DNA from 2 places in the Vibrio sp. HM8-C genome. Region 1 is predicted to be linked to the other one. Evidence: riboswitches for the same ligand, from Rfam matches in the RefSeq annotation. Region 1 holds a riboswitch; the other holds the start of a gene.
The links. A riboswitch is a leader RNA that binds a small molecule or an ion and turns the genes downstream of it on or off. The one in region 1 is predicted to bind thiamine pyrophosphate.
Positions count from the first base shown of each region.

Region 1 (5,490 bases):
AGGTTTAGATGGCATCTGTTTAGTGGTTGTTGGGAATATATGACCAAGAGCTATATAACTTGGAGACAGTTGATGGATACGAAGCAATTCAAAATAACCGTGGGTAGAAAGGCCTAACGCCATTCCACTGTCCGCTATCTCATTCAAGTCTGCTTCTAATACATCTTCTTGACCTAGATGCACACCGAATGCTTTATGCTTTAACGCTAACTGCCAATAGTCGTTGATAAAGAGTTGCGCTTTGAACTGCTTGCCTAGCTCGATAGCCTTAGCTATATGCGTCTCCAAGTCATGTTGAGTTCGGTCTTTTATACGAAGTTGAAGCGTTGTAATACCAAGATTGAGTAGACGCTCAACCCACTCAACGCTATCAACCACAGGATAGAGTCCAAGTGACTGTTTGTTCAATCTCGCGAATTGTGTGCTCTGTACCGGAACAGATTGCGGCTCTATTGTTGGGAAGTTTTCAAATTGTGTTGGCCATGTTTCACGTGAAACATTCATAGCTGCACGACTTAAAACAAGTGCATCTTCTAATGGGAAATCTAGAGCCAGACAGCTAACAACCCAAGCGAAATGATGCCAAGACTCACCATCTGAATAAGAACTCTTAGAAGTTATGTTCTGGTGAACCAGATGCGTGCCTACACCTAAGTGCAACCAGCAATCAACCAATCGACCTGACTGAATAACACAAACAGAAACTGAACTAGAAGAAGTACTAACATTGGCCTCTACACCATATGAGAGTTCCAAAAACGATTCTTGGGGTTCATCGTTATCTATCTTGAAGAGATTGCTAAAGATACGAGAAGTTTGCCTATCAACAAGTTCAATAAATTGAGTCGGGCTTACGCCCAACTCAATATCGCTGATATCAAAGCCCTGCATTTGAGCGAGCAATAATACTTGTTGAACTTCTCCCGTGAACTCAAGGCAATGAGATGGGATAAGTATTTTCACAAGTTACTCCTCAGTCACTACAGCGTTCTGTTTCACCGCAGGATGATATAACTCCGAACCAGACTGCAGAAACTCAGCAGACTTCTGGCGCATCCCCTCAGCTCTCTCATCAAAAAATAAGGAGTCATCAAGCATTTTGATTTCTATCGCCTGATCCGCCGCGACTTGTTCTTTGTTATTGGCATACTCCCTCACTTCTTGCGAGATCTTCATCGAACAGAACTTAGGACCACACATAGAGCAGAAATGAGCGACTTTTCCAGACTCTTGAGGAAGAGTCTCGTCGTGGAACGCACGCGCAGTTACTGGGTCGAGAGAGAGATTAAATTGGTCTTCCCAACGGAATTCGAAGCGAGCTTTTGATAGAGCATTGTCGCGAATTTGTGCACCCGGATGCCCTTTTGCTAAGTCAGCAGCGTGCGCAGCCAGCTTATAAGTGATAAGTCCGGTTTTCACATCTTCCTTATTGGGTAAACCGAGGTGCTCTTTAGGAGTCACATAGCAGAGCATAGCGCAGCCGTACCAACCAATCATTGCAGCACCGATACCTGAAGTAATATGGTCATAGCCGGGTGCAATGTCAGTAGTCAATGGTCCTAGCGTATAGAAAGGCGCTTCATGGCAGTGCTTCAGCTGTTCATCCATGTTCTCTTTAATCATGTGCATTGGCACATGCCCTGGACCTTCAATGAACACCTGAACATCGTAATCCCATGCTATTTTGCACAGCTCACCAAGGGTTCTCAGCTCAGCAAACTGGGCTTCATCATTCGCATCAGCAACCGACCCCGGACGCAAACCATCACCTAAAGATAGCGAGACGTCATACTTCGCACAGATCTCACAGATTTCACGGAAATGGGTATAAAGGAAATTTTCCTGATGATGAGCTAAGCACCATTTCGCGATGATAGAACCACCACGAGACACTATGCCCGTAACTCGCTTGGCTGTCATAGGTACGTAGCGAAGCAATAAGCCAGCGTGGATAGTGAAGTAATCAACGCCCTGCTCGGCTTGTTCAAGTAAGGTATCTCGCATCACTTCCCATGTGAGGTTCTCGGCAATACCATTTACTTTCTCTAACGCCTGATACATAGGAACAGTGCCGATCGGCACCGGACTATTACGCAGTATCCACTCGCGTGTTTCGTGAATGTTTCTACCGGTAGACAGATCCATCACCGTATCAGCACCCCAACGAGTTGCCCAAACGAGCTTTTCTACTTCTTCCTCAATAGAAGAACTTACTGATGAGTTACCGATATTGGCGTTCACTTTAACAAGAAAGTTACGACCAATAATCATAGGCTCTGCTTCAGGGTGGTTAATATTGCATGGAATAACCGCTCTACCTTCAGCCACTTCTTTGCGTACAAACTCTGACGTTATATCTTTTGGCAAGTTTGCACCAAAGCTCTGACCTGAGTGTTGTTGGTTAAGTTGTTCATCCTGATATCTACGATTGCCCATATTCTCGCGCAGGGCAATAAACTCCATTTCAGGAGTAATGATTCCCTGACGAGCATAGTGTAACTGAGTGACTCGTTTGCCCTCTTTAGCACGACGAATCGAAGGTAAGTTGCCATAACGCAACTCGTCGAGTGTATGGTCATCCAAGCGTTCTTGAGCATATTCAGAACTCATAGAGTGTAAAATCTCAGTATCGTTTCGCTCTTCAACCCAATTGGATCTTAACTTAGGCAGACCACTATAGAGGTCAATCTGATGTTCTGGATCGGTATAAACACCAGAAGTATCGTAAACAGAGATGGGCTCATTAGACTTAAAAATCGGCGAATCTTTGCTGCCGCCAACTAAGCTATCGGCTAGCGCAATTTCACGCATCGGTACTCTTAGATCAGGTCTAGAGCCAGTAACATAAGTCTTGGTTGAATTTGGGTAAGGTTGGACAGAAAGAGTTTCAATAAACTGTTTTGCTTCCAGTCTCGCTTGTTTGCGATTCGACATAGCATTTTCCTTGTATTGTTTTAGGGATAAATGCTTGGCGGAAATATGTGTCAATAAGAGATGAGTAGACAGATCTTAGGTATGGGGCTAAAAGCCGACCAATCTAGAAAGAGGGTCTTCTCTTGTTCCCTTCGCTGGTATTAACCAGATCAGGTTCAACGGATCCCGAATAAACGGTCTCAGCCTTATGGCACTCCGACAAGTGAAACGATTATAGATAAAGAAATTTAGTTAACCAAGCACAAAAATAGAGCTTTTGATCAACCTTTTATTAACCACTGGTATGCAAGCCATGCGGCTGAAATGCTAAGTAATACGTTTAGAAGAACGTTGAACCCCATCTTAACAAACGCACCTTGTTGCATCATTAACACGTTGTCCATAGAAAACGTCGAGAAGGTTGTCAACGCACCTAAGAATCCTAGACCAATAATTTGACGCCACGGGTATGGTGCTAACCATTCGTTCTCAACCGCCGCAATCAATAACCCCATAATAAAAGAGCCGACCACGTTAACGGTTAGCGTACCGTATGGAAAAGAGCGACCAAATAAAGTGATACACATTTCTGATACGAGATATCGAGAACACGCACCGATCGCACCGCCGACCGCGATAAGACCCAAAATAGAAAATTGCCCCATGAACCCTCCCAAAATCATTTTGCTTATTGTACTGACTTATTGAGCAAAAAAGAGCCGAAAATGATGAAAATAAAGATCTCAGAATAAACACATGAGCCACGATAACTCGACACTTTTAAAACGTTACAGGAGTCACTTTAGGCAACTTCTACGTATCCCATCAAGCCTGTTTTCATATGTTCAATCACATGACAGTGATACATCCATCGACCAGGGTTATCCGCAACAAATGCAGCCTTCGCTGAACCATTTTTTCCAAGTAGCACAGTATCGGTATGGAATGGTTCATCAACAGGTTTACCATCGAGTTCCAAAACCGTAAATGTATGTCCATGCAGGTGGATAGGATGATGATACTGAGTGACATTTTTTAAGTTAAAAATGTAGGTTTTACCTAACTCCAACTTCGCAAGAGGGGCTGGAATGTTATTAGCACTCATTCCTTCCCACGCACGCTTATTCATCAGCCAAAAATTGGGTACTGCATGACCATGATTGTCTGCTGGCGTGACCGCACCTTCCCACTCGAACACAAAGTCAATTGACTGTGCATTTTGTAAATCTATTTTTGGAATTGGATTAAGTGGCAGAGCAGGTATAGAAGCACCCTCACTTAATGTCGATTGCTGAGATTGAAATTCGCACATTGGGAACGGGAATTTTCCTTTCATCTGGCGTACGTAAACTGTATCCCCAGCCTTAGGAGCGATAAAAGCCACATCAACCCTCATTCCAGGTCCAATCTTATGCTGAGTAAGCTTGTATGGCGTTTTTATGGGGTTGCCGTCAATGGCGATAATCCACGCTTCGACACCTTCAACAGAAATTGGATAAGTAATCGTGTTGTCGACGTTCGCTATTCGCAATCTAACGCTGGCATTTTGCTGAATTTGATAACTAGGATTAGGCACACCATTAACTGTACCCCACTCTCCCGGAGTCCCCATCCGAGCACTGTAGCGGGGAATCATCAGATCTTTCCACTGACCACTTTTATCAAGATGCCAGTGTTTTAGCGCCAGTTCATGTTCTTCTTCGAAAGATACTGGATTAGCTTCTTCCACGACGATCAAACCAACCAACCCCATACCTAACTGCTTAACACTATTCATATGTGGGTGATACCAGAAAGTACCTGCATCTGGAGGAGTAAACTCATAGACAAAGGTTTCACCGGGCATAATCGGTTTTTGGCTAAGAAATGGAACGCCATCCATACCAATTGGGATGCGAAGCCCATGCCAATGGATTGTTGTCGGCTCATCTAACTTGTTAGTAAAACGGATTGTCACTTTCTCACCCTGACGACAACGGATCGTTGGCGCAGGTATTGAGCCGTTAAAACCTAAAACAGACGTTTCATATCCAGGAACAACCTCAGCATAAGCAGGCTCAGCGGTAAGGTCGTAAGTAAATTGATCGTGATCGCTCCTAACCAAAGAACACGCTGGTAACATGCTGGATAAACCGATAGCAGAGCTAATAGAGAGAAAACGACGACGGGTGAGATCCATTCTTGCCTCAGGTATAACAAATAAAAGAAAGAGTTAATAAAACGTATTCTCAACACAAAGTAAACAGCGTAGGTTGCTTAATAGCACACACAACACTATTTCTTCACAATGCAATTTCTGCCTTTGCGTTTGGCCAGATAGAGTGCCGAGTCAGCTTTACTAAATAAACTATGAAGAGTGTCCTTTGGCTCTACGTGACTGTAACCGACACTGATCGTAACAGGGCTAGGAAGCATTGAGGATGCTTTTGTTTCAACAGACTGACGCATCTCTTCCAACAGACGCTGAACGCTTTCAGAATCGCTTTGAGGAAGAAAAATGACGAACTCTTCGCCACCATATCGGCCTATAAGATCTTTAGGTTTAATAAATGACGCGAGAATGTTACATACAGCGAC
Region 1 is NZ_JBMMKS010000009.1:177,104-182,593, forward strand. Features, by position in the region: gene ACOSVQ_RS12410 (thiamine phosphate synthase) at 1-963, opposite strand, end outside; gene thiC (phosphomethylpyrimidine synthase ThiC) at 967-2,934, opposite strand; TPP riboswitch at 3,044-3,142, opposite strand; gene crcB (fluoride efflux transporter CrcB) at 3,195-3,578, opposite strand; gene ACOSVQ_RS12425 (multicopper oxidase family protein) at 3,716-5,092, opposite strand; gene ACOSVQ_RS12430 (GGDEF domain-containing protein) at 5,188-5,490, opposite strand, start outside.

Region 2 (5,490 bases), on a different contig from region 1:
TGCTCCTTATTGGTGGCCAAACCCAGACACCGAATCTGGTTTGCCTTACATCCGCAAAGATGGCGAATTCAATTTGGAAACCAAGAGCTCTGCTACCGATATGCAAAGGCTCACCACTTTTGCTAACAATGTAAAGTTATTCGGATTGGCTTACTACTTCACCGACGATCAAAAATACGCAGATAAAGCGATTGAACAGCTCCGAGCATGGTTCATCAACTCGCAAACCAGAATGAATCCCAATATGAATCATGCACAAGCGATACCCGGTCGAGTTAACGGGCGTGGTATTGGCATCATTGATAGTCGCGTGTTAATTGGCGTTGTTGACGCTGTTGAATTGATAAAACCAGCGCTCAAAGAAAAAGATTATCAAAGCATTGTTGCTTGGTTTACAGAGTTCAATCACTGGTTGGTGTCTAGTGCTAATGGTATGGATGAAGAAAAGCAGCACAACAATCACGGAACTTGGTATGACGCTCAAGTAGTAGCGTTTTCTTTGTTTACCCACCAACCCGATATCGCCAAACAACGTTTGCAAATTACGAAAGCCAAGCGAATTGCAAACCAATTTGACCAAGACGGAAAACAAGATGCGGAACTCGCACGCACTCGCCCTTGGCACTATTCCAATTTCAACTTGCAGGCATACAGCTTACTCGGTATCTATGGAGAAAAGCTTGGGGTAGATATTTGGGGTTATCAGACAAATGGTATCGCTCTTGAAAATGGCTATCGGTACATAGCCCAATACGCCATTGCACCTGAACTATGGAGCCTAAAAGAGTTCAAAAACATCAACCCAAGCATATCGTATTCGAACATGCTGTATGCCAGCCATGCTTATGCTGACCCAATATTTAAAAAAGCGGTCACTAAGCTCAGCCAATCCAAAGAGAACCAATCAGACATAGCGAATTTACTATTTTGATTGATGCAACATAAAGAAATGATCCACAGGACCTCGCCCCTGACCAACACTTAACTTATCTGCGCTTGCTATGGTTTGAATGATGTATTGTTTAGCATGAGATACCGATTGCTGAAGGTCATACCCCTGCGCAAGAAACGAAGCAATTGCCGATGACAAAGTGCAACCCGTCCCGTGCGTATTGATGGTATCAATTCTCTCTGCGCTTAATTGATGAATCTTCTTCTGAGTGATAAGCAGGTCATCACTGTAAGATGACTGCTCTAAATGCCCACCTTTTAGTAATACTGCTGAAGTACCTAACTGCCGTAGAGACAAAACCATATCGTTAATTTCATCAGCATTATTAGGTTCGTCTAGACCAGTCAAAGCAGCCGCTTCAGGAAGATTAGGGGTAATAATGTCTGCAATAGGCAGCAGACATTCTTTCAGACTGGATATCGCGCTTTGTTTCAGCAACAGGTCACCGCTGGTTGCCACCATGACTGGGTCTAACACGATAAATTGTGGTCTGTATTGACGAAGCTTATCTGCAACCAAATGGATGATGTCGCTATCCGCTAACATACCAATCTTAACAGCGACAATATTTAGGTCTCCAAACACCGCATCTAGTTGGCTCTCTATATGTGCTAGAGGAATGGGTAGAATGTCAGTAACACCTAAGGTGTTTTGCGAAGTGATAGCCGTGATAACGGATGCCGCATAAGCACCTGTAGCAGAAATGGCTTTAATATCGGCTTGAATGCCCGCTCCGCCGCCACTATCTGAACCAGCAATGGTAAGAACGACAGGAATTAAACTGGATTTATACATAACTGTTCCTTCGGGGTATGACATACAGGAACAGACTCGCGCGCTCACATCTGAAGAAGATGGCAACACGAGAAATTCAATCGGGATGATTGGATTAGTTCCCTACGTCAGTATTAACTGAATCAGGTTCAACGGGTCTCGCAATGCGATCTCAGCCTTATGGCTCCCCGACTAATGGCGGACAGAATAACAATTATTTTGTCAGTTATGCAATTTATTACGAGCGCAGAGAATAAGTTACGTAATAGCGTCTATACTTTGCTGAGTAGAATTACACCGTGAGAACAAGTAGGCCGTTAACTCAGTTGGTAGAGTAGTTGACTCTTAATCAATCGGTCGCGGGTTCGAGCCCCGCACGGCCTACCAAAACGTTCTCTTCAGCTAATTAAAGCTACCCTTACTTGTGACGCTCTTTGAGCTTATTAATCACATCACTCATTGATAAACCTTGGTCTTGAAGTAAGACGAGCAAGTGATAGATCAAGTCCGCAGACTCACAAACTAATTCCGCCTTATCGCCCGACGTCGCCGCAAGTGCGACTTCAACGCCTTCTTCGCCCACTTTCTGCGAAATGCGTTTGGTGCCACGCGCATAAAGACTAGCGGTGTAAGAGGAGTCTGGATCGGCACTCTTGCGGGCAGCCAATAGCTGCTCAAGTTGATGAAGCCACACCATTTGTGACTCCTCTTGTGCATCACCATCCCAACAAGTTGTTGTGCCAGTGTGACACGTTGGGCCAATCGGATTTACTTTTACCAGCAAGGTATCTTGGTCGCAGTCCAAAGCAATATTTTTCAATTGCAACACGTTGCCAGAGGTTTCTCCTTTGGTCCATAGACGCTGCTTGGTGCGCGAATAGAAAGTGACTTGTTCTGTTTCCAATGTTTTCGCTAGTGCTTCTTGGTTCATGTACCCCATCATCAGCACTTGGCTTGAACCAAAGTCCTGCACAATCGCAGGAACAAGACCATCAACCTTTTCCCAATTAATTCGTTCCGCTAGGCTCATAGTCTCACCTCAACCGCTTGTTGTTTTAAATATTGCTTGAGTTCACCAATATTGATGATTTGTTTGTGGAATACCGACGCTGCTAACGCACCATCAACATTCGCTAATTTAAACGCATCTGCGAAATGCTCCATAGCACCCGCACCACCAGACGCAATCAAAGGTACGCGACATACAGATCGAACCATATTCAGTTGCTCTAGGTCGTAACCGTTACGTACACCGTCTTGGTTCATCATATTTAATACGATTTCACCCGCGCCACGTTTTTGCACTTCTTGAACCCAATCTTTGGTTTCCCACTTGGTTGCTTTAGTACGCGCTTCATCACCAGTGAACTGGTAAACCTGATACTTGCCCGTCTCTTTATCAAAATAGGAGTCGATACCTACAACGATACATTGCACACCAAACTTATCCGCTAGATTGGTGATCAGGTCTGGATTCGCTAATGCTGGCGAGTTAATCGATACTTTGTCCGCTCCGAATTCGAGGATGCGAGCAGCATCTTCGGCTGATTTAATACCACCAGCGACACAGAAAGGAATGTCAATTACCTCTGCAACTCGCGCAACCCAGCTTTTATCCACCACACGACCATCACTGGATGCGGTGATATCGTAAAACACCAACTCATCTGCGCCCTCTTCCGCATAACGTTTTGCTAGCGGAACGATGTCTCCGATGATTTCGTGATTGCGGAACTGCACGCCTTTCACAACCTGTCCGTCACGAACGTCCAAACAAGGGATTATACGTTTTGCCAACATGCGAACGCCTCCTCAGTGGTGAATTTACCATCCAGTAACGCACGACCAACAATCACGCCAGCCACACCACTACCTTTCAGCGCTTCAATATCCGCTAAACTACCGATACCGCCTGAAGATTGGAACTGAACCTGTGGGTATTGTTTGCAAAGGTCAACATACAGCTCAACGTTAGAACCGGCTAGCGTGCCGTCACGGGAAATGTCTGTGCAGAGTACATGTTTCAAACCGACGGTTAGATAATCGTCAATCAGTGCTTCGATGGTGACACCTGAATCTTCCTGCCAACCGGAAATCGCCACTTTGCGTGTACCGTCAGCATCGATGTTAATATCCAGCGCTAGCACAATTTTTTCTGCGCCGTATTTGGTCATCCAACCTTTCACTAGTTCAGGTTGTTTAACAGCCGTTGAACCAACCACAACACGCTGCGCGCCTGCTTCGAGCAGGTCAACCACGTCTTGCTCGCTGCGTACACCGCCACCAATTTGAATATTGGCTGGCGTACCTGCCAGTAATTTTGCAATCAGGTCTAACTGGCGAGCACTGGTATCTTTTGCGCCCGTTAAATCCACAAGGTGTAGCCAGTCAGCGCCAGCTTTGTTGTATAAATTGAATTGTTCAACTGGGTCGACTTTATATTCTGTCACTTGGCCGTAATCACCCTGATAGAGGCGTACAACCTGACCTTCAATTAAATCTAATGCGGGAATAATCATTTCTGTTCCTTATTCGACTTGCCGCTTTATCGCTTACAGCTTCCGTCTATTTTTTTAGAGCTCTAGGAAGTTCTGAATTAACTTAGAACCGGCTTTTGATGAACGCTCTGGGTGGAACTGAACACCGTAATAATTGCCATTTTGAATCGCTGCGCTAAATGGATTTCCGTAGTCACATTCAGCAATGGTGTAGTCACCTACAGGCATTGCAAAGCTGTGTACAAAATAGAAGTACTCGCCCTCTTCAATATCTTTGAAAAGAGGGTTGCCAGCTTTAGCCGAAACGGTATTCCAGCCCATGTGAGGCAATGGCAAATCACCGGTTTGCATTAAACGAACTTCACCTTCAACCAAGCCCAGACATTCAACGATATCATCCGCTTTCTGTCCTTTCTCTTCAGATAATTTACCTAGTAACTGCATACCTAAACAGATCCCTAGTAGCGGTTTATCTACCTTTGCCACCAGCTCAATAAGGTTACGCTCTTCAAGGTTCTTCATCGCTTCGCTGGCTGTTCCTACACCCGGTAAGAACAGCTTATCCGCAGCAAGAACCACTGCTGGGTCTTTTGAAATCGTCACTGGATAGCCCAAACGTTCAATGGCAAATTTCACTGAAGAAACGTTGGCACAACCCGTATCGATAATGACAACTTTTTGTTCATTCGCCATTAGAGAACCCCTTTGCTGCTTGGCAACTCATTTCCTTGTACTTGAATAGCCTGACGCAGTGTACGACCAAACGCCTTAAATAAGCTTTCAATGATGTGGTGGTCATTCTCACCAGTAGAAGACAAGTGCAGAGTGCACGCGAGTGTGTCAGTCAAAGAACGGAAGAAGTGGTAAACCATCTCTGTGGATAAATCGCCTACTTCTGGGCGACTGAACTCAGCGTCGAATTTCAAATATGGGCGACCTGACAGGTCTAATGCACATTGCGCCAAACATTCGTCCATTGGCAGTGTAAAACCAAAACGACCAATACCACGCTTATCGCCTAAGGCTTCTTTAATCGCCTGACCAAGTGCCAAAGCGGTATCTTCAACGGTGTGGTGGTCATCGATGTGCAAGTCACCATCCACTTTGAGCTTCAATTGGAAACCGCCGTGAGTCGCGATTTGATCAAGCATGTGGTCAAAGAAACCTAAACCCGTTTCGATTTGGTTACCGCCAGTCTCATCAAGATTAACTGCAACCTGAATGTCCGTTTCTTTGGTTTTGCGAACCACTTTTGCAGTGCGAGCT
Region 2 is NZ_JBMMKS010000002.1:19,258-24,747, forward strand. Features, by position in the region: gene ACOSVQ_RS03085 (alginate lyase family protein) at 1-931, shown strand, start outside; gene thiD (bifunctional hydroxymethylpyrimidine kinase/phosphomethylpyrimidine kinase) at 923-1,747, opposite strand; TPP riboswitch at 1,830-1,927, opposite strand; tRNA gene ACOSVQ_RS03095 (tRNA-Lys) at 2,038-2,113, shown strand; gene hisIE (bifunctional phosphoribosyl-AMP cyclohydrolase/phosphoribosyl-ATP diphosphatase HisIE) at 2,145-2,756, opposite strand; gene hisF (imidazole glycerol phosphate synthase subunit HisF) at 2,753-3,526, opposite strand; gene hisA (1-(5-phosphoribosyl)-5-[(5-phosphoribosylamino)methylideneamino]imidazole-4-carboxamide isomerase) at 3,508-4,245, opposite strand; gene hisH (imidazole glycerol phosphate synthase subunit HisH) at 4,300-4,917, opposite strand; gene hisB (bifunctional histidinol-phosphatase/imidazoleglycerol-phosphate dehydratase HisB) at 4,917-5,490, opposite strand, start outside.
Region 2: it holds a riboswitch for thiamine pyrophosphate, as region 1 does, so the genes downstream of both, thiD (bifunctional hydroxymethylpyrimidine kinase/phosphomethylpyrimidine kinase) here and thiC (phosphomethylpyrimidine synthase ThiC) in region 1, are expected to answer to the same signal.